4 regions of the Bacillus sp. MT94 genome follow, and region 2 is predicted to be linked to each of the others. Evidence: riboswitches for the same ligand, from Rfam matches in the RefSeq annotation. Region 2 holds a riboswitch; each other region holds the start of a gene.
What was found. A riboswitch is a leader RNA that binds a small molecule or an ion and turns the genes downstream of it on or off. The one in region 2 is predicted to bind S-adenosylmethionine.
Positions count from the first base shown of each region.

Region 1 (6,071 bases), on a different contig from region 2:
TTTTAATTTTGCTAAATGCTGTGAAATTGTAGATTGTGGCATGTTTAAGCCAGTGTACATTGTAGAAACGTTGCTTGGACCGCGCTCAATTAATCCTTTTACGATACATAAACGAACAGGATGAGCCAGCACTTTTAATAATTCTGCATTACTTTCATATAGTTCTAATTCTTTTTGAAAGGTTTCTAACATGTTCTTTTCCACCTCCGTGTGAGCTATTATACCATACTATACATACCAAAAATTTAAAGAAAAGAAAATAGTTGTTGCAGAAAAAAAGTCCTAAAGTAAAGAAATTGTAAGAAAAGAGACCATGATGTAAATAAAATAGGTAAATTAGCACGTTTTTGTAAAATGACATTTTTGGGTGAAAATTTCGATGCGTTTTAAAAATTGAAAGATATAGATATATTTGTAACACAATTTTATCATGATTTTCTTATTCTTTCAAATGAATATACGAAATTTTTAAAATAATATGACAAAGGAATTATAATGATATATATAGAATATAAAACAGGTTAAAAGAAAAGAAGCTGAATGTAATTCGCTTCTTTATGGTGATAATGAAATATTTGATTACGGCTGATAAATCTTAGGATAATCAAGTCATTAGTCATTTATTCTAAAATTCATCTTTTAGCAACGTTAAAAATCTGTGATTCCATATGTTCTCGTAAAAATCAATTGTCTCTTTTGCGGACATAAAAGGATTATTCAACGTAGAGGTTGTTTTCTGTATCATAAAGTTTTCGTATCCCAGTCCGTGGGCAAACTTAATCGTAGCATCCATACAGTACTCTGTTTGGGCACCACAAAATTCAATGTGATTTACAGATAATTGATCTAAAATTTCTTTTAAGTTTGTTTTATAAAATGAATTAGCATGTGTTTTTCTTACAAAAAAATCTTGTTCTTGAACATCAAGATCGGTATGAATAGCCCAAAGTTCTTTCTCGGGTACTAAATCATCATCACAATGTTGAACAAAAAGGATTGGTTTATTTAATTTTCTGTATGAAGAAATTCTTTTATTTACTTTTGTTAGTAAGTTCTGTAAATCAAATAAATGCTCTCCGCCATAACATACGCCATTTTGTAAATCGATAACGATTAAAATATCTGCACAAGTATCCATTATTTTCCCCCCTTTTTTATTTCTTAATATATCAATTAATCCATTATTTAGAAATAGATGATATACTTTTATTTTTTATGGACTATAAGAAAAATTTCAAATGACTATAACTAAATCGCATAAAAAGAAGATATGAAAACCTATTCTCATATCTTCTTTTTTCTCTATGCATTTACAGGTTCTTCTACATAAGAAAGGGCATTTTCAAAATCGGATATTAAATCGTTAACATTTTCAAGACCGACTGATAACCGAAGTAATGAATTAGAGATTCCTCTTTCATCACGAGCTTCTTGCGACAGTGCTGCATGTGACATTTTTGCTGGATAAGAAAGAATTGACTCTACAGCTCCTAAACTAACTGCAAAAACAGGTAATTTTACTTTTGATAAAAATTGGCGGAGTGCATCTTCTGACTGCAAAGTAAATGATAAGACTGCTCCAGCTGATGTTGCTTGAGATTGTTGAATATCAAATCCGAGATGTGTTTGTAATCCCGGATAATAGACATTTTGTACTTTAGTGTGCTCTTGTAAATAATGTGCAATTTTATTGGCATTTTTAGCTGAATGCTCGAGGCGTACATGTAATGTTTTTAGACCGCGAAGTACGAGAGAACAATCTTGAGGTCCTAAAATAGCACCGAATGCATTTTGTAAAAATCCAAGCTTTTGAGCGAGTTCTGCATCTTTTACTACTGCTAATCCGGCAGTAACATCACTATGCCCAGCAATAAATTTTGTGGCACTATGAAGAACAACATCAGCTCCAAGTTCAAGTGGTTTTTGGAATAGTGGTGTCAAAAATGTATTATCAACAAAAGTAAGAGCCCCAATAGATTTTGCAAGTTTAGAAACCTCGCGAATATCTGTCACCTTTAAAAGTGGATTAGAAGGTGTTTCTACATAAAAGAGCTTTGTATTTGGTTTAATGCTTTGTTTTATTTCTTCTAAATTGGTCATATCAACAAATGTATGTGAAACACCGTAACGGGAGAGTACCTCAGTTATCACTCGGTAAGTTCCTCCGTATACATCTTCTGAAATGAGTACGTGATCACCTTGTGAAAGAAGGAGGAATGCAGTGGAAATCGCTGCAATGCCTGATGCAAAGGCGAATCCCTTTGTTCCACCTTCTAATAAAGCAATGATATCTTCAAGAGCTTCACGAGTTGGATTTCCTGACCTGCTATAGTCATATTTTCCGAACGTATCTACATCAAACTGGTGAAAAGTTGATGTGTTATAGATAGGAACGTTCACAGCTCCTGTTTGCGAGTCATGTTTATATTGGTTGTGTAGTAAGAGTGTATCTATAGAATAACTCATATTCTTACACCTTCTTTTACAAGTTTAATGGCTTGCTTTAAGTCTTGAATTAAATCGTTACTATTTTCAATGCCAACGGAGAATCGAAGAAGACGATTACATACACCGTTTGCTGTTCTAATTTCTTCAGGAATATCAGCATGTGTTTGCGTTGCTGGATAAGTCATTAAACTTTCTACACCACCAAGACTTTCGGCAAATGTAATTAAGGATAAAGATTGTAAGAATGGATTAATCCAAGCTTCATCTTTAAGGCGAAATGAAATCATGCCGCCTCTTCCAGGATAAAATACATCTGTCACCCCGTCTTCATCATTTAAATATGCAACAACTGCTTTCGCATTTTCTTCATGCTGTCTCATGCGAAGCGCTAACGTTTTCATACCGCGAATTAGTAACCATGAGTCAAATGGGCTTAAAACTGCACCTGATGCATTATGATAATGAGCGATTTCTTCACAAAGTTCCTTTCCTTTTGCAACGACAAGTCCGCTTAGTACATCGTTATGTCCCCCTAAATATTTCGTTGCGCTGTGAAGTACAATGTCAGCACCTTCTGTTAATGGTTGCTGTATATAAGGTGTGTAGAATGTGTTGTCTACAATAAGAAGTAGTCCGTGCCTTTTCGCTACAGTTGCGACAGCAGCAATATCAGTAACTTGCATTAATGGATTAGTTGGAGTTTCTATGAAAATAGCCTTCGTTTCAGTTGTGATAGCTTGCTCAATTTGTTTAATAGACTGTGTATTTACGTATCTACATCGAACATTCCACTTTTTTTCATGTTCAGAAAATAATCGATACGTTCCACCGTATAAATCTTCAGATACAATAAGTTCGTCTCCAGAGCGGAATAGAGAAAGGACGAGGAGAACAGCCGCCATCCCTGAACTACAGGCATAACCTTGTTCGCCATATTCTAAGTCTGCGATTGCCTGTTCTAAAAGACCTCGAGTTGGATTGCCAGTTCGTGAATAGTCAAAGCCAGTAGATTTACCAATTCCTTCATGACGATAAGCGGTTGAGAAATAAACTGGTGGATTAACCGTTCCAGTTGTAGTTTCACTGCGATTGCCGATTTGTGCTAGTTTTGTTTCGATTGTTGACATGTGAAAATTCCTCCTTTTTAAATTGAAACATTAAGTGAATATAAAATAAAAAAAGCCTTCTAAGAAGAAGGCTTTCGGTTTGAATAGAGTCTTCTTCTCATCTGTCAAATCTTTCACAATTTGCTGGAATTAGCACCTTATTAACAAAATGTTAATGGTTGCTGAGGCGTCACAGGGCCAGTCCCTCTACCTCTCTAGATAAGAATGTTCGTATGAAATTTTTATTATGTTTTTAACTTTACAACAAAAGATAATTGAATTGCAACTTTATTTTGAAAAATTTTTATTTTTCCGCAAGTGTCATTGACTTTTACTTTTGTGCATGCTAAATTTATTAAAAAATTAACAAACATTGTTAAAAGGGGAACGCATTTCCTTTTAGCTACATAAATAAAATAATAAAGACAACTCTTATTGAGAGCGGTGGAGGGAAAGGCCCTGTGAAACCCGGCAACCTTCAAACGAAATGTTTGAAACGGTGCTAATACCTGCAAAACGAATGTTTTGCATAATAAGAGGAGGAACGATTATGTCCCCCTCTTCAAAGTGAAGAGGGGGTTTTTATATTGATAGAAATGAGGGAGATTCGTGAAATTACTAGATTTATTATCAAAAGGAATTGTAATAGGTGATGGTGCGGTTGGGACGTTATTGCATTCACATGGCTTGCAAAGTAGCTTTGAAGAATTGAATGTATCTGATCCAGACTTAATTATATCGATTCATAAACAATATGTAGCTGCTGGAGCAGATGTAATTCAAACGAATACGTATGGAGCAAATGAGGCGAAATTACGTATGTACGGCTTAGAAAATCAAGTTACAGAAATTAATAGAGCGGCAGTAAAACTGGCGAAAGCATCTGTGACAGATAAAAATGCAATTTTAGGAACAATTGGTGGTATGAAACATATCGGAGCCGTTACAACGACTGATATGGAAAGGGAGTTTATGCTACTTGAACAGGCAGGGGCTTTACTAGAAGAACAGGTTGATGGATTACTATTAGAAACTTTTTACGATGAATTTGAATTACTTCATGCTGTTAAAGTATTGCGTAAGCAAACGAACATTCCAATTGTTGCTCAATTAGCGTTACATGAAGCAGGTACGACTCAAAATGGAAATGATGTCAATGAAATATTAAAGCAACTTATAGATTACGGTGCAAATGTTGTTGGATTAAATTGTCAACTAGGGCCGCTTCATATGACGGAGGCTTTCAAAATGATATCGATTCCGCAAAATGGCTATTTATCAGCATACCCAAATGCAGGTCTCCCGAATTATGTGGAGGGACGTTACGTATATGAGGGAAGCCCAGCTTATTTTGAGGCGATGACGCCGAGATTTATTGAGCAAGGTATTCGGTTATTAGGTGGTTGTTGTGGTACGACTCCAGAACATATTCAAAGTATGAAGCACGCTGTTGCGAATGTTACACCTGTAATAGAAAAAGACACCATTCAAAGGCCGAAAGTTGTTCATACGCATGAGAAACGTTCGAAGGCTCACGTCACTCTAGCAGAGAAAGCGAAAAAACAAACGACAGTTGTAGTGGAATTAGATCCACCGAAAACGTTAGATACACAGCGGTTTTTTGAAGGAGCAAGAGCTTTAAAAAGAGCGGGAGCAGATGCTATTACTCTAGCAGATAATTCATTAGCATCGCCTCGTATTTCTAATATGGCAATGGGTGCGTTATTAACGAAGCATGATATCCCGGTATTGACACATTTAACGTGTAGGGATCATAACGTCATTGGACTACAATCTCATTTGTTAGGTTTATCGGCGTTAGGGATGGAAGAAGTGTTAGCTTTAACTGGTGATCCAGCGCGCGTTGGTGATTTTCCTGGTGCAACTTCTGTATACGATTTGTCCTCTATTGAGCTCATTAAAATGATTAAAGAAATGAACGATGGACGTTCAATTTTAGGGAAATCAATTGGACCGGCGACAAGGTTTTCTGTAGGCGGCGCATTTAATCCTCACGTGAGGCACTTAAAAGCAGCGGTTAAGCGAATGGAACGAAAAATAGATGCTGGAGCGGAATATTTTTTAACTCAGCCAATTTACGATATCGCGTTAATTGAAGAAGTGTATGAAGCGACAAAGCATTTGGAACAACCTATTTTTATTGGAATTATGCCGTTAGTAAGTAAGCGGAATGCAGATTTTCTTCATTTTGAGGTACCGGGTATTACTCTTCCAGAAGAAATAAGAGAGAGAATGGATGGAGACGAAACGAAAGAGGCGGCAATTGAGGAAGGGATTCGCATTTCGCAAGAATTGATCGACGCAGCGATGAAATATTTTAATGGTATTTATCTTATTACACCATTTTTAAAATATGAAATTACAGAACATCTTGTTAAATATGTAAGAGAAAAGCAAGAAGTGAAAGAAGGTATTAATTGATGAAGTGTATAGAAGAAAAATTACAAAATAGCATTTTAATATTAGATGGTGCAATGGGAACAATGATTCAGCAAG
Region 1 covers NZ_JBXAEZ010000002.1:545,755-551,825, reverse strand. Annotated here, with positions in the region: gene AC1Q51_RS08580 (ArsR/SmtB family transcription factor) at 1-192, opposite strand, end outside; gene AC1Q51_RS08575 (cysteine hydrolase family protein) at 626-1,138, opposite strand; gene metC (cystathionine beta-lyase) at 1,303-2,466, opposite strand; gene metI (cystathionine gamma-synthase/O-acetylhomoserine thiolyase) at 2,463-3,575, opposite strand; SAM riboswitch class I at 3,670-3,780, opposite strand; SAM riboswitch class I at 3,984-4,093, shown strand; gene AC1Q51_RS08560 (bifunctional homocysteine S-methyltransferase/methylenetetrahydrofolate reductase) at 4,164-5,996, shown strand; gene metH (methionine synthase) at 5,996-6,071, shown strand, end outside.
Region 1: another riboswitch for S-adenosylmethionine. It lies ahead of AC1Q51_RS08560 (bifunctional homocysteine S-methyltransferase/methylenetetrahydrofolate reductase); the one in region 2 lies ahead of AC1Q51_RS24425 (methionine ABC transporter ATP-binding protein).

Region 2 (6,071 bases):
TACACCGACGCGAACTACTTTTTCTTTCGCTCCTGCACCCGTGTCTCCACTTGAGCAGCCACTTAATGCTGAGACTCCTACAATCGCTGATAATGCAAATGCTAAAATTTTCTTCATTTTCTTTTCCTCTCTTCCTTTTTATGATCTACGTAACAAGACTTTCGCAAAGTAGTTTCCTAAATTTTGAGCTATCTGTACGAGAATAATAAGTAAAACAACCGTTACAAACATAACTGATGTATCAAAACGTTGATAACCATATGTCATTGCCAAGTCACCAAGACCGCCACCACCGACAAGCCCAGCAACTGCAGAAAATTCAATTAAACCAACTGTCATAAATGTGACACCTAAGATTAATGGTGCTAACGCTTCTGGTACAAGGATTTCAAAAACAATTCTAATTGGCGAGGCGCCCATTGCTTGCGCTGCTTCAATTACTCCTTTCGGAACGGAAACAAGATTTGTTTCAACCATTCTAGCAATACCAATTGATGCGACTAACGTCATCGGGAAAATTGCTGCTGCTGTTCCAATCGTCGTTCCAATAACGCTTCTCGTTAGTGGACTTAAAGCTACTAAAAAGATAATGAATGGTACCGGACGAATTGTATTAATTATGATGTTAAGAATAGAAAAGACCCATTTATTTTCTAAAAAGTTTCCTTTTCTCGTTACATATAAAAGTAAACCTAGAGGTATACCCAGAATTGTAGCGAATATAAGGGTTACAATTACCATTAAGAGGGTATCCCCCGTCGCATCTAGTATGCGCGGCCAAAATATACTCCAATCAACTCGCATGAGCTTCTACCTCCTTCAGCTGCACTTGCAGTCTTAGATGTTGTAATGCTTTTTGAATTTCCCTCTGCTCACCTTGCAATTCTACAAGCAGATTTCCAAATAGCACATTTTGAAGTTCAATAATATTTCCGTACAGTACATTTACATCGACGTTATAGTTTTTTGCGATATATGATAGTACCGGCTGTCCTGTCTCCTCACCAGTAAATGTTAGACGATAAATTTGACCACCATTTTGAATTTTCGCTAGAACACTTTCTGGTAAATGATCATTAATAACAGAACGTACAAAGTTTTGAGTCGTCTTTGTTTTTGGTTGCGTGAAAACATCGAACAGTTTTCCTTCTTCAATAACTTTTCCCTTCTCCATTACAGCTACACGGTGACAAATTTCTTTCACAACATGCATTTCATGTGTAATAAGAAGGATTGTTAAATTGTATTCTCGATTTACTTTCTTTAATAAGTTTAGAATTTCTGTCGTCGTTTCTGGATCTAAGGCTGATGTTGCCTCATCACATATAAGAATATCTGGCGATGTCGCAAGTGCTCTAGCAATACCAACACGTTGTTTTTGTCCCCCTGATAGCTGTTCTGGATAATAGTTTGCTTTATCTTCTAACCCTACAAACTTCAGCAGTTCATTCACTCGTTCCTTTATCTCGTTCTTTGGCAATTTCGCTAACTTTAATGGATAAGCAATATTCCCAAACACTGTTCTTGAATTAAATAAATTAAAGCTTTGAAAAATCATTCCGATTCTTTGTCTTAGTTTGCGTAATTCTTTCGTCGATAATGATGTAATATCTTTATCATCTATTGCAATCGTTCCTGACGTTGGTCTCTCTAACATATTTACTAAGCGTAATAATGTACTCTTTCCAGCGCCACTAAAACCGATAATGCCAAAAATTTCGCCTTTCTCAACTGATAATGTTACATCCTCCACCGCATGAACAGATTGCCCAGCTGATTCATACACTTTACTTACATTGTTAAAAGAAATCATTTTTCCCCTCCTATATGCTGTAAAAACTTGAAGTAGAGCTTTCGAGGTAAAATAAAAAGTGCTCTCCTTCTTATCAACCATAAAGATAAGAAGGAGAGCACTTATATGTACTCGTTCACATCTTCTCATCTTCCAAGCCTTTATATGGCTTGCTGGAGTTAGCACGGTATTAAAAAACCCGTTGCTGAGGTATCGTAGGGCCAGTCCCTCCACCTCTCTGGATAAGAATGTATCGATTTAATTGTCATTTAATTAATTCTCATTATAGAACTCAGAATAATAAGAGTCAATACATTTTTTAGAAAAATATTAATTATTCCTTTATTAAAATTTTCAGATGAAAATTCATGAGAAAATAGTAACTTTCAAGGTTATTTAAAATTCTTCTTCCTCATATTTTTAAACAGGAGAATCCTCTCTACAAATTGAATAAATTTATTTGAATATGAAACTCGGAGGCAGATAAATATATGAAAACAGCTCTTTTACTCGTCGATATTCAAAACGATTATTTTCCAAATGGAAAGATGGAATTGCGTAATCCAGTAGAAGCAAGCGAATATGCTAATCAGTTATTACAACACTTTAGAACAAACAGCGAACCTATTTTTCATATCCAGCACGTAGCTATAAAAGATGACGCTACTTTTTTCCTACCTAATACAGAAGGTGTACATATTCACGAAAGCGTACGTCCGCTTAGAGAAGAAACCGTTATAGTCAAACATTATCCAAATAGCTTCCGAGAAACTAATCTTCTAGAGCAATTACAGCGTTTAGACATTGAACATGTCGTCGTATGCGGGATGATGACTCATATGTGTATTGATGCTACAGTAAGGGCTGCATTCGATTTTGGCTTTCAATGTACCGTTATACATGATGCTTGTGCTACAAAAGACCTTTCTTTTAAGAACGCTACTATACCAGCTGTTTATATTCATAATACAATTTTAGCAAGTTTGAATAATATATATGCGGAAATACTTAGCAAAAAAGAGTTTGTCCAAAGAAAAAAATCCTTTTGAAAATTCAAAAGGATTTTTTTCGACTATATTATATTTACCATCTATTCATGCCCTATTTTGAGGAATTCATATTCTACTTATAAAAACCTCACTAATTATTTACATTGATACATTATCATTTTTAATATCTTTTGATTGAGTCCAATTTCCCCATAAAAATTGAATATTACATGTACGAGAAGCTTCCTTAAAACTCATTCCTGTTAATGGATAACATGTGATTTTTATACTTGCAAAAATTATAATTGCTATCATTGTTATAACTGTAATTATTATGAAAGCAACTAATAACATCCAAATTGATTGCGCTGGCCAAATATTCAATCTATTCCCAATATATACAACTACTAAATTATGCATTAAATACACACCAAATGAAAAAGCAGATAAAATTTGTATCCACTTAAACATAAACGGATTCATTGAGTAATTTCTAAAATACTCTTTTACTAATAAGAAGATTGAACCTGAAAGCATTACTTCGAATACTCTAACGTATGCCTTAAAATCCTCAGAGTATTCCCCTATTTTAACCGTTGCATACCAAGTACCCAATATAATTAAAAATGTATCTATAACGATTATGGATAGTAACAACCTTTTGGATACCTTCTTCTCATATGTCATTAAATAATAACCTATGAGGAAATACCCTATATATCCGCCTAAAAAGTTCATATCAAAATTAGGATACAACGTAAATATTGGTTTTAATTCATTTGGAACTAGTACTGCAATTGTTGGCAATAGCGAACTTACTATAAACCAAAGAATTAACATGTACTTTATAAGCTCTTTACTTAAAGCATCTACCATTTTCTTCAAAAGAGGAGAAAGAATATACAAAGGAATAATGGCATACATAAACCAAAGATGTACTGTCGCTGCTTGATTCGGCATGTATAAAATACTCTTAATAACATTTGTTATTTGTATCGGCCTTGGCGTAAAGTATAACACAGCAATAGTTGACCATATAATAAATGGCACAATTAATTTTGGCAAACGTTCTGTATAAGTTATTTTAAGTGATTCCGTTTTACTACTCCTCATTAACATCGCACCAGAAATCATAAAGAAGATAGGTACACTCGTACTAAATACAGTTGTCAGTGCATTCGTTATATGCCAAGTACCCGAACCGATATTCCCCCGTAAACTTCCTGCAGCAGTATGAAGAAACACTACCGCAAACATCGAAAATACACGTAGTACGTCAACATATTCAACATAATTCTTTTTATTCATCTAACAATCATCCCTTCCCACATAACATTTCCCCTCACCATTTTTGTCTTTTCCAAAAGTACAAATCTATTATGCCAGAATATAATAAATATTAAAACAATAATTAAAACTTAAAATCTCGATATTCGATTATAAAATCACTTAGTATACTATACAAAATCCTAAAAATAAATTTAATTTTTTTCTTATATATTTAATATTTTCCAAATCAACTACTTAAATAGAGAGTTTTTCTTCTATCTAATTATTGAAGATTCCGAAATCAAGACTCTTGATCTATGTCAATAAAAAAACACTCCTTTCAGTGAGCAAAACCGAAAGGAGTGTTCCTTGTCGAACCATAGATTTTCTTTCAAATTGTATTATACAGGAAATTCTCAAAATGAATACTAAAAAATATGACTAATACGTCAATTTTTCTCATTATTTTATTTCTGTTTACATGTTTATCCCGCTATTAATAGGTTTTAGCTCATTCTCTTCGAACGACGGTAATATATGGGGTTTCAACTTTAAAAGGAGCTCTCCACACTTTGTGAAGAGCTCCTCTACTATTTCTTATAAAGTTTCAGAAGTAGTTTTTGCTTGCATGTGAAGTGCTAAGTAATCAGGTCCACCAGCTTTAGAGTCTGTACCAGACATGTTAAAGCCACCGAATGGTTGGTAACCTACGATTGCACCAGTACATCCACGGTTGAAGTATAAGTTACCAACGTGGAAGTCTTCACGTGCTTTTTCAATATGGTCACGGTTGTTAGTAATAACAGCACCTGTTAAACCGTATTCCGTATTGTTTGCAATTGCAAGTGCATGATCGAAGTCTTTTGCTTTACAGAATGCTACTACTGGTCCGAAGATTTCTTCTTTCATTAAGCGAGCATCTTCTGCAACATCAGCAACGATTGTTGGTTGGATGAACCAGCCTTTAGAATCGTCTCCTTCGCCACCTGCTAAGATTCTACCTTCTTCTTTACCAATTGCAACATAGCTCATTACTTTATCGAATGCAGCTTGGTCATTAACAGGACCCATGTTTGTACCTAATACTGCTGGGTTAGCAACTGTTAATTCTTTTGTTAATTCAACAGCACGATTTAATACGTGATCGTATACATCTTCGTGGATTACTGCACGAGAACATGCAGAACATTTTTGTCCTGAGAATCCGAATGCTGATGCAACGATAGACTTAGCTGCCAATTCAAGATCTGCTTCTTTATCAACAACGATTGTATCTTTACCGCCCATTTCAGCGATAACGCGTTTTAACCAAATTTGGCCTGGGTTTACTTTCGCTGCACGCTCATAAATACGGATACCTACATCACGAGATCCCGTGAAGCTTACGAAACGTGTACGAGGATGATCTACTAAGTAGTCACCAACTTCAGAACCATTACCTGGAACGAAGTTTACTACGCCAGCTGGTAAGCCAGCTTCTTCTAATACTTCCATAAATTTCGCTGCTACTACAGGAGTTGTACTAGCTGGTTTTAGTAATACTGTGTTACCAGAAACTAAAGCAGCTGTTGTCATACCTGCCATAATTGCGAATGGGAAGTTCCAAGGAGAAATGATAACACCTACTCCTAATGGAATGTAAGAGAAACGATTATATTCAATTGGACGGCTTTCTACTGGAATACCGTCTTTTAATTTTAACATTTGACGACCATAATATTCCATAAAGTCGATTGCTTCTGCTGTATCAGCATCTGCCTCATTCCATGGCTTACCTGCTTCTTTTACAAGAATAGCAGAGAATTCATGTTTTCTGCGACGAACGATTGCTGCAGCACGGAATAAAATGTCTGCACGCATTTCTGGCTTTGATTTTCTCCAAGTTTGGAATGTTTCATCCGCTACTTGCATTGCTTTTTCAGCTAACTCACGGCTTGCTTTTGAAACACGACCAACAAGTTCCTCTTTATTTGCAGGGTTTACAGAAACAATTTTGTCTTCTGTAGTGATTTTTTCTCCCC
Region 2 covers NZ_JBXAEZ010000008.1:188,890-194,960, forward strand. Annotated here, with positions in the region: gene AC1Q51_RS24415 (MetQ/NlpA family ABC transporter substrate-binding protein) at 1-117, opposite strand, end outside; gene AC1Q51_RS24420 (methionine ABC transporter permease) at 139-804, opposite strand; gene AC1Q51_RS24425 (methionine ABC transporter ATP-binding protein) at 794-1,813, opposite strand; SAM riboswitch class I at 1,936-2,041, opposite strand; gene AC1Q51_RS24430 (cysteine hydrolase family protein) at 2,284-2,841, shown strand; gene AC1Q51_RS24435 (acyltransferase) at 2,941-4,089, opposite strand; gene pruA (L-glutamate gamma-semialdehyde dehydrogenase) at 4,648-6,071, opposite strand, start outside.

Region 3 (6,071 bases), on a different contig from region 2:
TTTGTCATAACTAGAACTATATAGTACTAATTTAAACATTGCAAGTATTTATGTTAATTTTTAAATTAGTTTGATTAAAAAAGTTCCACTAACATTGATTTTACTGCAAAAAAATCTTATTTTGAATAAAGTTGAACTGAACCCCGAAATTGTTAATTCACTATCGTCTAATAGAGGTCACCATACATACCCATCAACTTAAGAAAAAGAAATGCCCCCTTATTCAAGTTGCCTAGCCAAAAAATCACGTTTTAATAGACTTCTTTAGCATGCCTATCTTTCTATAAATTACCAGATATGAAACAAGGATCGTTTCATATCTAGTAATTTACTTGATTAGCTTGATGGGTATGGAGTAGTGCCCCTATAAACAAAACCCTCCAGAAACATCTAAAATCTGCCCTGTTATCCAGCGGCTATCAGCAGAAGCAAGGAATGCTACTGCATCTGCAATATCTTCAACTTGCCCTATTCGTTCGAACACAGATGAATTCGTAGCAAAATTTCGTATTTCCGGATCATCTAGCAATTTCGCATTTATATCTGTCTTCGTATATCCAGGCATAATTGTATTCACTGTTATACCTCTTTCTCCAAGATGTTTAGCTAGAGGAAGTGTCATCGTATTTAGTGCACCTTTACTTAAACCGTATGCAATGGACCCTGTAAAACCAAGTCTTACTTCCGCTGATGAAATGTTAATAACGCGCCCTTCTACTCGTAGTAACGGTAATGTTTGCTGAATTAAAAAGAATGGCGCCTTAATATTTACGGCCATAATTTCATCAAAAATTTCTTCTGTCGTATTTTCAATCGTCCCTTGTGTACCTATCCCTGCATTGTTTACTAAAATATCAATCTCTGATGTACCAACTCTTATTTGTAATTCATTCTTCAATTGTTCTACTAACTGTTTGACACCATCCATTGAATTGAGTTCTGCTTCAATTAAAAACGCTTTTCCTCCATTAGATTCAATCTCACTAATTGTTTCATCTGCAGCTGCCTTATTTCGGCCGTAGTGAATCGCAACTAATGCACCGTCGTTTGCCAATCTCATCGCAATCGCACGACCAATTCCTCGACTCGCCCCTGTTACTAACGCTACTTTCCCATCAAGATTCTTCATATATTTCCAACCTTCCTAAATTCCCTTTTGATAAATCCTATACTTATATTTTCATGCAAAAACCAAACATTTTAAATACAGATTTATAGGTAATTTAGTTCGTTCACTTATGATATTATAGTTATAATTTGTGATTCACTTTAGAAAATAAAATAAGGAGGCTACACAATGCAAAACACAGTAAAACTGGATGAAATCGATCATAAGATTATGAACTTGTTGTATGAAAATGCGAGAATTTCTGTTTCAGAAATAGGACGGATTATATCCATGACGCAACCTGCTGTAAAGGAGCGTATGAATAAACTTGAAGATCAAGGAGTTATAGCGGCTTACCGAACGAAATTTGAGCCTTCCAAAATTAATAAAAGCATTCAAGCATTCATCATGTTTAAAACGAGCCAATGCTCTGATTTCATCCAATATTGTAATGCCGCTCCTGAAGTAACTGATTTATATCGAATTAGCGGGGAATTTAATTATATGATGAAGGTCATGAGCGATTCGATGGATTCCCTCGCTGCGTTTTTAGACTCGTTAATGCAATTCGGATTATCATCTCCTTTAATTGTTTTAAAGAGTGAGTTCGAGGAGAAATTATCATTCTAATAAAGGGATACGTATTATCCTCACTAACAGTAAAATTTTCTCTTTCTTGAGAAAAACCAACAAAATCAATGACTAGCAAACAAAAAAGAACATTGATTTTTCAATGTTCTTTTTATATCTCTACTTATTAATTAGATTGCTCTTCGAAAAGAGCGCCTTAATCCCCTTACCCCTGATTCCTCTGTGCCTCCCTAAACTCCTCCTTCATCTTCTCTAACAACCCTTCTTCTGTAATTAATCGATACGCTGTATTCGCTAATGCTTTTGCCGATGTAATTAATGCTTTATCTCCTAGTTCTGAACGTGCTGCTTCTCTAAATTCATTCGTATGCGCAATTAAGTCATCTGGACCAATTTTAATGTACGGATGAATTGTCGGCACAACTTGGCTGACGTTTCCTGCATCGGTTGAACCAATCCCTACTCTTTCTTTACGATTTACATCTTCACCTAATAGTTCTAGTTCTTCCGCTACGATATCGTTATATGTTTTTGTTACGAGTAATTCATCGATTTCATTTTGGAATTGATGGATTTTTACTTTTGCACCTGTTGCTAACGCTGCTCCCTCAGCAATGTTTCTTACTTTTTCTGTTACTTCCGCGCATCTCTTTCGCGTTGCTGCACGGATGAAGAACCTAGCCGCGGCATAGTCAGGAATAATGTTAGGTGCTTTTCCGCCTTCTGTAATGACGCCATGAATTCTCACGTCTGACGGAAGTTGTTGGCGAAGTGCGTTTATACCGTTATAGAGCTGAATAACCGCATCTAATGCATTAATCCCTTCTTCTGGTGAAGCTGCAGCGTGAGCTGTTTTTCCGTAAAAATGAAAATCAAGTGGATCGACTGCTAGTGAAGGACTCGTTGTCGCTGTTTTTCCGCTCGGATGAATCATAAGCGCCGCATCAATGTCTTTAAATAAACCTGCCTTTACATAACTTGATTTCGCGCTACCATTTGGCCCACCTTCTTCTGCTGGTGTACCAAACACGACAACTTCCCCGCCAATTTCTTCAAGTGTTTCTGATAATGCAATTGCTGCTGCAACGCTAATTGTGCCAATTAAATTGTGACCACACGCATGGCCTAATCCTGGTAAAGCGTCGTACTCCGCTAAAAATGCAATTGCCGGTCCTTGTTTTCCAGAACTTTTTCGCGCAATAAACCCCGTTTCATGTCCAGCTATATTGTGCTGCAACTGAAATCCTGCACTGCCTAGCAATAAACTTAACGTCCTAGATGCGTAAAACTCTTGGTTACCAATCTCTGGATTCGCATGAATATCATGACTTGTTTCTATGTACTTTTCCTTATTTCTTTCGATACTCTCTTCAATTGTTTTTCTTTGTGACGTTACTCCTGTCGCTCCCATTGTTCTTCCTCCTTTTATTTTCACGTAAAAAAGCCTCTTTCTAAAAGATAGAAAGAGGCTTCTGTATATACAGTCAAAATGAGCTTCTTTCTTATCTTTCAAGTTACCTTGCTGGAATTGGCACAGTATTCATAACGAATCCGCTGCCGAGGTATCATAGGGCCAGTCCCTCCACCTCTCGTGATAAGAATTTTCATAAAATTATATTAAATTATTTTTTATTCTAAGTTCATTCCAAGTAAAAGTCAAGGAATTCCTATCCGAATTTACCGAATATCTAAAAATCCTTTTAATACACCAATTGTCTCAGGTGCTTGCAGTCTTGCACATACGTACGGAAATTCCGTACTACCTTCAAATATCATTTGAGATGTAAGCGGTGCGCCTGCCCAGAAGATTTCATCATCAATTACTAAGAATGGGAATGCTTTATTTTGTCTTTGTAACTTTACATTTTTCAGCGGAACTGATCCATCACTATAAACTGTTATTTGTGCATTTGTACGCATTAACGCTTGCCATACTCGTTTATCTACTTGTTTCGTACTTGGCAGTGAAATAATAATTTTTCGTTTTGCGGCTAAAATATCTTTTAATAGCCCTTTCGGCTCTTCAAGATTCATTTCCATAAACCAGCGTAAACGTTTCGAAATTTTCCGTTCCCACAATTGTCTTGATGTCGTGCGATCATACACATCTCCGTGACGTTCTATATGAGCTGTTAATTGTGATAACGCTTGTTTTCTAGAAAGATTTTTACGCATATAATGGCAATCTGATAATTGAATGAACTTCCCTCTCGCCCTTGTCACTGCTACATTGACGAGGCGATGATTTTTATGGTCAAAGAATAACACGCCAGGTCGTTCTTGCGGATAACTGTCAACCGTATCAAAGATCATCATATCTCTTTCAGAACCTTGAAACTTATGAACTGTCGCCGCTAAAACTGGTATGTTTTGATATTTCGTTCTCTGCAACATTTCTCTAATATACGTCGATAAAAAGCGTGACTGCGCCCTGTAAGGTGTCACAACACCAATCGACTGAACACCGTCTAACAATCCGATTAACATCATTTGCATCGCTACTAAACCAGACATAATGTTAAAACGGGAACCAGAAGCAGCATCTTTTAACGAAAAAGCTCCCATTTGGCTCGTATCAAATAAAACACTCGCTTCATTTGCGAACGGCTGCAATTGCGCAAGTTCTTTACGCTCTGAAACAGACGGATGATCGTATACTCTATTTTTATAAATAAACGAATTCGTAAACTTCGATATATCCGCATGCATACGTCTTTGTTCCTGCAATATAAATAGGTTTGGGTGTGCTTCTGATTTATTAACAGACTCAACAATCCCAGCATGGTAAAACATATCTTCCCCAAGCCATTTGCGAACGAGTTCATGGTTCGCCATCGCAATTGGAGGTAACTGTAAAAAGTCACCGCAAACGACGATACGTTTCCCAAGTGAAGCAGCTAATGCGATTTGCGGAACGAACGCCATACTCACTTCATCTACGACAACTAAATCGAATGTACGCTCATAAATAAGTGAATCAATGGCACATTTCGATAAAGTTGCACCAATTACTTTCGCATTTTCAATATATTCTTTTTCTACTTCTTTAATTTTCGCCTTTTGCTTTCGAAGCTCACTTTCAATCTCTTGTATACGCTTCTTATCAGCAGATGTTGCTTTATACGATAAGATTTTTTCACGAAGATCTTGGCGTGTCTCTTCTAAGTAGAGTCTTTCCTCACCCCATGATCCGTTCGTCGTTTCAACTAATTTCGATGCAAGTAACGTTCCATGATTTCGTATATGTTCATGCTGACTATAACCGTAACGAACAATTTCGCCAGGCGTCCATTTCTTTTTCTTTTCAATTTGCTTCGTTACTTCACTCATTAATACGTCTACTGCCGCGTTACTATGAGCTAACACAAGTACCGATTTTCCTTTTTGATAATGAGCCGAAATAATACGTGATAAATTGTAAGACTTCCCTGTTCCAGGTGGTCCCCATACGTACGTTGTCGGATTGTAAAATGCGCGATATGCCAGTTCATTTTTCGGATTTTTCATCTTCTCAATATGTTTCGGACTGCTCGTCCCATCAACGAGACGCTTTATACGATTACGTTTTAGCTTATCTTTACGTGCTTCTTTCAATCGCTCTTGCAGTTGCTCTAAAAGTTGCCACGGTTCACTGTATAAAACCGCTTCTCTTATTTCACCTTGTATATAATCATTTAATTTCAGTTCTATTTCTAATCCATGTACAGATAATACTTCTCCTGTCGCTTCCTCACCATCGAACTCAATTCGAATTGGTGAACCTTCAGGTAAGCTTACTTCCGAAATAAGCTGAAATACATACACTGTATTCTCATAATCTGTATATAAAAAACGACCGTTCATGATAGAAATTTTACTACCACCTATCGTTTTCCAATGTTTAATTTCATATGCTAATGCATAATGCCACTCTTTCATCGTTTCTGATAATGAAGGAGTTTGAGTAGGTGTATTCATCGTATAATCTCCTTCCTTCTCCCCAAACATACTTTCTCACTATACCATACAACACGCTAAAATTTGTAAGGTTTTTATCTTGCTTATTTTCTTAATTTTCAATAATATATTGTATATAATTTTCAGAAAGAAGGAATCTACATGCCAGTTAGAAGAATTGAACACGTAGGACTTATGGTTGCAAACTTAGAAGCATCTATCTCATTTTATGAAGAAGTAGTCGGCTTACAGCTCCTTCAACGTATGGGGCACCCGAATCCAGACTTAAAACTCGCTTTTTTAGGTGTGGAAGAATCGAAAGAAACGCTACTCGAATTAATTGAAGGCTACAATTCTTCCTTGCCAGCAGAAGGAAAAGTACATCACATTTGCTTTAAGGTAGATTCATTAGAAGATGAAATCGAGAGACTAAAGA
Region 3 covers NZ_JBXAEZ010000005.1:342,783-348,853, forward strand. Annotated here, with positions in the region: gene AC1Q51_RS19875 (SDR family oxidoreductase) at 365-1,129, opposite strand; gene AC1Q51_RS19880 (Lrp/AsnC family transcriptional regulator) at 1,298-1,738, shown strand; gene AC1Q51_RS19885 (M20 family metallopeptidase) at 1,905-3,110, opposite strand; SAM riboswitch class I at 3,199-3,300, opposite strand; gene AC1Q51_RS19890 (AAA domain-containing protein) at 3,377-5,686, opposite strand; gene AC1Q51_RS19895 (VOC family protein) at 5,798-6,071, shown strand, end outside.
Region 3: another riboswitch for S-adenosylmethionine. It lies ahead of AC1Q51_RS19885 (M20 family metallopeptidase); the one in region 2 lies ahead of AC1Q51_RS24425 (methionine ABC transporter ATP-binding protein).

Region 4 (6,071 bases), on a different contig from region 2:
TAGCAGTATGGACACGCATCCACTCTGGAAAACGAATATCATAACAAATTGTTCCAGCGCATTCAACATCATCCAGCTTAAATTCGCCCGTACCATTACCGGCTATTAAATATTTATGTTCATCCATAAGCTGAAATAAATGTACTTTACTATATTCGTTGACTAGCTGTCCTTCATTATTTACAACATACATCGTATTTGTAACGCCTTGCTCTGTTTGCTTTGCTATAGAACCACCAACAATATGTACATCATATTGCTTCGCCCATTCTATTAACTTTTCTTTCGTTTCCACTCCATCCCTATCTGCAATTTCAGAAAGTCTCGTTAAATCATATCCTGTTGTCCATAGTTCTGGTAAGACGATAACATCTGGCCTTTCCTTCATAGCTTCGCTTATTTTATTTTTAGCATTCTCAATATTTTTTTCTACATCTCCAAAAACAATATCCATTTGAATACATGCGACTTTCATTTTTTCAGCCCCATTCTTATTTTTTTCTTTACAAAATACTGGAAAGATTATATCATTTGTCACTAGAATTGTAACAACTTTCAAAAGAGGTGGAAAGTATGAAATTATTTCAACCTTCTGAGATAGTAACATCATTGCCAACACAATTTTTCGCTTCACTTGTTGCAAAAGTTAACAAAGTCGTTGCAGCTGGTCACGATGTTATTAATCTAGGTCAAGGTAATCCAGATCAACCAACACCGCAGCATATCGTAAAAGCTTTACAAGATGCTGCCGAAAAGACCATTCATCATAAATATCCGCCATTTCGCGGACATGAAAGCTTAAAGGAAGCCGTGACTACATTCTATAAACGTGAATACGGCGTCGAATTAAACCCAAAAACTGAAGTTGCTATTTTGTTTGGTGGGAAGGCTGGACTAGTAGAATTACCAATTTGTTTTACAAATCCTGGTGATACAATTCTCGTTCCGGATCCAGGCTATCCAGATTATTTATCTGGGGTTGCCTTAGCAAAGGCACACTTTGAAACCATGCCGCTTATTGCAGAAAATCATTTTTTACCGGATTATAAAAAAATTGACGACTCTATCGCTGAACGGGCAAAGTTAATGTTTTTAAACTATCCAAATAACCCTACAGGTGCTACTGCATCAAAAGATTTTTTTGATACAACCATTCATTTTGCTAATAAACATAATATATTAGTTGTTCACGATTTCGCTTACGGTGCTATCGGATTTGATGGTCAAAAACCTGTTAGTTTCTTGCAAGCAGATGGTTCGAAAGATATAGGAATTGAAATTTACACGTTATCAAAAACTTTCAATATGGCTGGCTGGCGTATTGCTTTTGCAGTTGGAAATGAAAGTGTCATCGAAACCATTAACCTATTGCAAGATCATATGTATGTTAGTATTTTTGGTGCAATTCAAGATGCTGCTCGCGAAGCACTATTAAGTTCACAGTCTTGTGTAGTAAATCTTGTAAATAGTTACGAATCTCGGAGAAACGCTCTTATTTCAGCTTGTCACTCAATTGGTTGGAATGTAGACATTCCAACCGGATCATTCTTTGCATGGCTTCCTGTACCAGAAGGTTATACATCCGAGCAATTTTCTGATATTTTACTAGAAAAAGCACACGTTGCAGTTGCTCCTGGTGTTGGATTTGGTGAACATGGCGAAGGGTATGTCCGTGTTGGTCTCTTGCATACAGAAGATAGATTACGAGAAGCCATTAATCGAATTGATAAATTAAATTTTTTCAAAAAGTAATTGACAACATGAAAAATATCTGACAAAATTCAGTTATCTTAAAAATTTAAACATTTCTAAATACTTCTTATCAAGAGCAGGTGGAGGGACGAGCCCGACGAAACCCGGCAACCGATCTACAATCGTAGACACGGTGCTAATTCTCGCAGCATTATGCTGACAGATAAGGAGCTGGTTGTAAAAAAACCTCTCCTTAGCTGAGAGGTTTTTTTATTTAACTAGGAGGTTATAACAATGAGCGGAATTATAGCGACGTATTTAATCCATGATGATTCACATAACTTAGAAAAAAAGGCTGAGCAAATTGCACTTGGTTTAACAATTGGCTCTTGGACTCATTTGCCACAATTACTGCAAGAACAATTAAAGCAACATAAAGGCAACGTCATTCATATTGAGGAATTAGCTGAACATGAACATACGAATTCGTATTTACGTAAAAAAGTAAAACGCGGAATTATTAAAATCGAATATCCGTTATTAAACTTCAGTCCAGATTTACCAGCAATTTTAACGACTACATTTGGAAAGCTATCCCTTGATGGCGAAGTAAAATTAATTGACTTAACTTTTTCAGAAGAATTGAAAGAACATTTTCCTGGTCCAAAATTCGGGATAGATGGGATTCGAAACCTTTTACAAGTGCATGATCGTCCCCTTTTAATGAGTATTTTTAAAGGAATGATTGGACGAAATATTGGGTATTTAAAAACGCAATTACGTGATCAAGCAAGTGGTGGTGTAGATATAGTAAAAGATGATGAAATATTATTTGAAAATGCATTAACACCACTTACGAAACGCATTGTATCTGGAAAAGAAGTTTTACAATCCGTATATGAAACATACGGACATAAAACGTTATATGCCGTAAATTTAACAGGACGAACTTTTGATTTAAAAGAAAATGCGAAACGTGCAGTGCAAGCTGGAGCTGATATTCTATTATTTAACGTATTTGCTTACGGACTAGATGTACTGCAATCACTTGCAGAAGATGATGAAATCCCAGTTCCTATTATGGCACACCCTGCTGTAAGTGGTGCTTATTCAGCATCTAAGTTATATGGAATTTCATCTCCATTATTACTCGGAAAGCTACTACGCTATGCTGGGGCTGACTTTTCATTATTCCCATCTCCATACGGAAGTGTTGCGCTAGAAAAAGAGGAAGCTCTTGCTATCTCAAAATATTTAACTGAAGACGATGCATTTTTCAAGAAGAGCTTTTCTGTTCCATCTGCTGGTATTCACCCTGGTTTCGTTCCCTTTATTGTACGAGATTTCGGTAAAGATGTTGTTATTAATGCTGGCGGCGGGATACATGGACATCCAAATGGAGCGCAAGGCGGTGGTAAAGCTTTCCGTACTGCAATTGATGCTACTTTGCAAAATAAACCACTCCATGAAGTAGATGACATAAATTTGCATAGTGCACTACAAATATGGGGAAATCCCTCTCATGAGGTGAAATTATGAGTATTCAAGTATTTTGTGATTTCGATGGCACGATTACAAATAATGATAACATTATGTCCATTATGGAAAAATTCGCACCACCAGAAGCTGAAGAAGTAAAGAATAGAATTTTATCACAAGAGCTATCTATTCAAGAAGGTGTTTCTCAATTATTTCGATTAATACCTACTCATCTGCACGATGAAATTATTCAATTTTTAATAGAAACTGCTGAAATTCGTAATGGTTTTCATGAATTTATACAATTTGTAAATGAAAATAACATTTCTTTTTACGTTATATCAGGTGGAATGGATTTCTTCGTCTATCCACTCTTACAAGGACTCATTCCAAAAGAGCAAATTTACTGTAATGAAACAGATTTTTCAAATGAATACATTACGGTGAATTGGCCTCATCCTTGTGATCATCATTGTCAAAATCATTGCGGATTATGTAAATCATCACTCATCCGTAAATTGAGTGATACGAATGACTTCCATATTGTGATTGGAGATTCAATTACTGATTTACAAGCTGCGAAACAAGCAGATAAAGTATTTGCTCGTGACTTCCTTATTACAAAGTGTGAAGAGAATTATATTGCTTATACACCGTTTGAAACATTCCATGATATTCAAAATGAATTAAAACATTTGTTGGAGGTGAAATCATGAAACAACTTTTTCGTCAATGGTATGACTTAAGCGAGATAAAAAAAGAATTAACAACTCGAAATTGGTTCCCAGCAACAAGTGGTAATATTTCTATAAAAGTTAGTCATGAGCCACTTACTTTTCTCATTACAGCAAGCGGTAAAGATAAAACAAAAACCACTCCAGATGATTTTCTATTAGTAGATCATGTAGGAGTTCCCGTTTTAGAGACTGAATTACGCCCTTCAGCAGAAACAATATTGCATACACATATTTATAACAATACGAATGCCGGGTGCGTACTTCATGTTCATACAACTGATAATAATGTCATCACAAATTTATATAGTGATGCAGTTACCCTTCAAAATCAAGAAATTATTAAAGCTCTCGATATTTGGGAAGAAGGGGCAACAATTCACATTCCTATTATCGAAAACCATGCCCATATCCCAACGCTTGGAGAAAACTTCCGAAAGCATATACAAGGTGATTCGGGAGCGGTATTAATCCGTAACCACGGTATTACCGTATGGGGCCGAGATAGCTTTGATGCAAAGAAGAGATTAGAAGCTTATGAGTTTTTATTCCAATTTCATATAAAACTATTATCAATTCAAGGAGGCGTTTCTAATGGCGCAAATTCGTATTCATGAAGTAAATACTCGTATTGAAAATGAAGTGGAAGTATCTAAATTTCTACAAGAGGAATGCGTTTTATATGAGAAATGGAATATTTCTAAACTTCCTACTCATTTAAATGAAAATTATTCTTTAACAGATGAAAACAAAGCTGAAATATTAGCTGTTTTTTCAAAAGAAATCGCTGATGTTTCAGCACGTCGAGGTTATAAAGCACATGATGTAATTTCACTTTCAAATAGCACACCTAACCTTGACGAATTATTAATTAATTTCCAAAAAGAACATCATCATACAGACGACGAAGTCCGCTTTATCGTCAGTGGTCATGGCATTTTCGCTATTGAAGGCAAAGATGGGAAATTCTTTGATGTTGAACTTGAGCCAGGCGATCTAATATCTGTTCCAGAAAATGCAAGACATTATTTTACCTTGCAAGATGATCGTCAAGTTGTAGCTATTCGTATTTTTGTGACAACTGAAGGCTGGGTTCCAATCTATTAAGGTAGTTAGTTGAATAAAAGGACTTGGATCCCCTTTTCCAAACTTTTATTCACTCTACATATATACATCCTCCTATGGAACAGGCTTATTTCACTTTTGAAATAAGCCTGATTTTTTATTTACTCAAAAGTACCATTTCATCACAAATTTAACGCCTTGATTTTTCAAGTGTATTTTTTGAACATTTATTGAACATTTATTGAACATTTATTGAAATTTTTCTGAAAATTCTGTTTTGCATGTGATATACTACAATTAACTAAGAAGGAAAATAATATCGCAAACAGAGGGGGATAATCATGAGCTTACTTATCGCACTTATACTTGGAGTTACATGTGGGGCATTTCCTGTTATTTTAGGAGCTATTATGGAAGAGTTAGAAATTGGTGTTTTAGGATTTGTCGCATCTTGTGTAAGCGCTTTATTATTTGGTTTATTCGGCGCTATTCCTGTTTCAATTCTGTGTGCTTTTTATATAATACGCCATGCTCGTACAAAACAATTTGGTCCTAATCACATCGCACAAATTATCCCATTCCCAGTTGAACGATGTCGCCGAGCTTCTAACTTATAATGACTAAATAAATAAAAGTCCTCAAATGAGGACTTTTATTTATTTTCTTCTAGAAATTGAAACAATTCTTGTAGATGTAGGGCATCTTCACCATAGCTAACAGATACATGAAATATACCGTCAATCTCAGCTTGCATATAAAGATCCACTCCATCACGATCATATTTCAATGCCAAATAAAACTCCATTTCTTCTAACATCTTTTTAGAGGTTCGAATTACATAATGCCCCTTCTCATCTCTTCCATATTCAAAGTCTGGTTCAAAATCATATTTTTGTTTAAAAGCTTCTTTTTGTTTTTCATTAATTTGCATACAAGTAGCTCGCTGTACAGTATCAATCATCTCATCAAACTTTTGAAGGTCCACCTCGTTTACCCCCTTATATATTTTTTATATAATACTTGTGTTCCACTATTTTCTTCGCCATCCTTAATTAACTCTTCATACAATTCTTTCGCCAAACTTAAGCCTGGGACTGGTAA
Region 4 covers NZ_JBXAEZ010000002.1:353,450-359,520, forward strand. Annotated here, with positions in the region: gene AC1Q51_RS07435 (carbon-nitrogen family hydrolase) at 1-559, opposite strand, end outside; gene AC1Q51_RS07440 (pyridoxal phosphate-dependent aminotransferase) at 574-1,752, shown strand; SAM riboswitch class I at 1,817-1,922, shown strand; gene mtnW (2,3-diketo-5-methylthiopentyl-1-phosphate enolase) at 1,987-3,231, shown strand; gene mtnX (2-hydroxy-3-keto-5-methylthiopentenyl-1-phosphate phosphatase) at 3,228-3,887, shown strand; gene AC1Q51_RS07455 (methylthioribulose 1-phosphate dehydratase) at 3,884-4,522, shown strand; gene AC1Q51_RS07460 (1,2-dihydroxy-3-keto-5-methylthiopentene dioxygenase) at 4,500-5,012, shown strand; gene AC1Q51_RS07465 (hypothetical protein) at 5,312-5,587, shown strand; gene AC1Q51_RS07470 (DUF3909 family protein) at 5,623-5,955, opposite strand; gene AC1Q51_RS07475 (NAD(P)-dependent oxidoreductase) at 5,961-6,071, opposite strand, start outside.
Region 4: another riboswitch for S-adenosylmethionine. It lies ahead of mtnW (2,3-diketo-5-methylthiopentyl-1-phosphate enolase); the one in region 2 lies ahead of AC1Q51_RS24425 (methionine ABC transporter ATP-binding protein).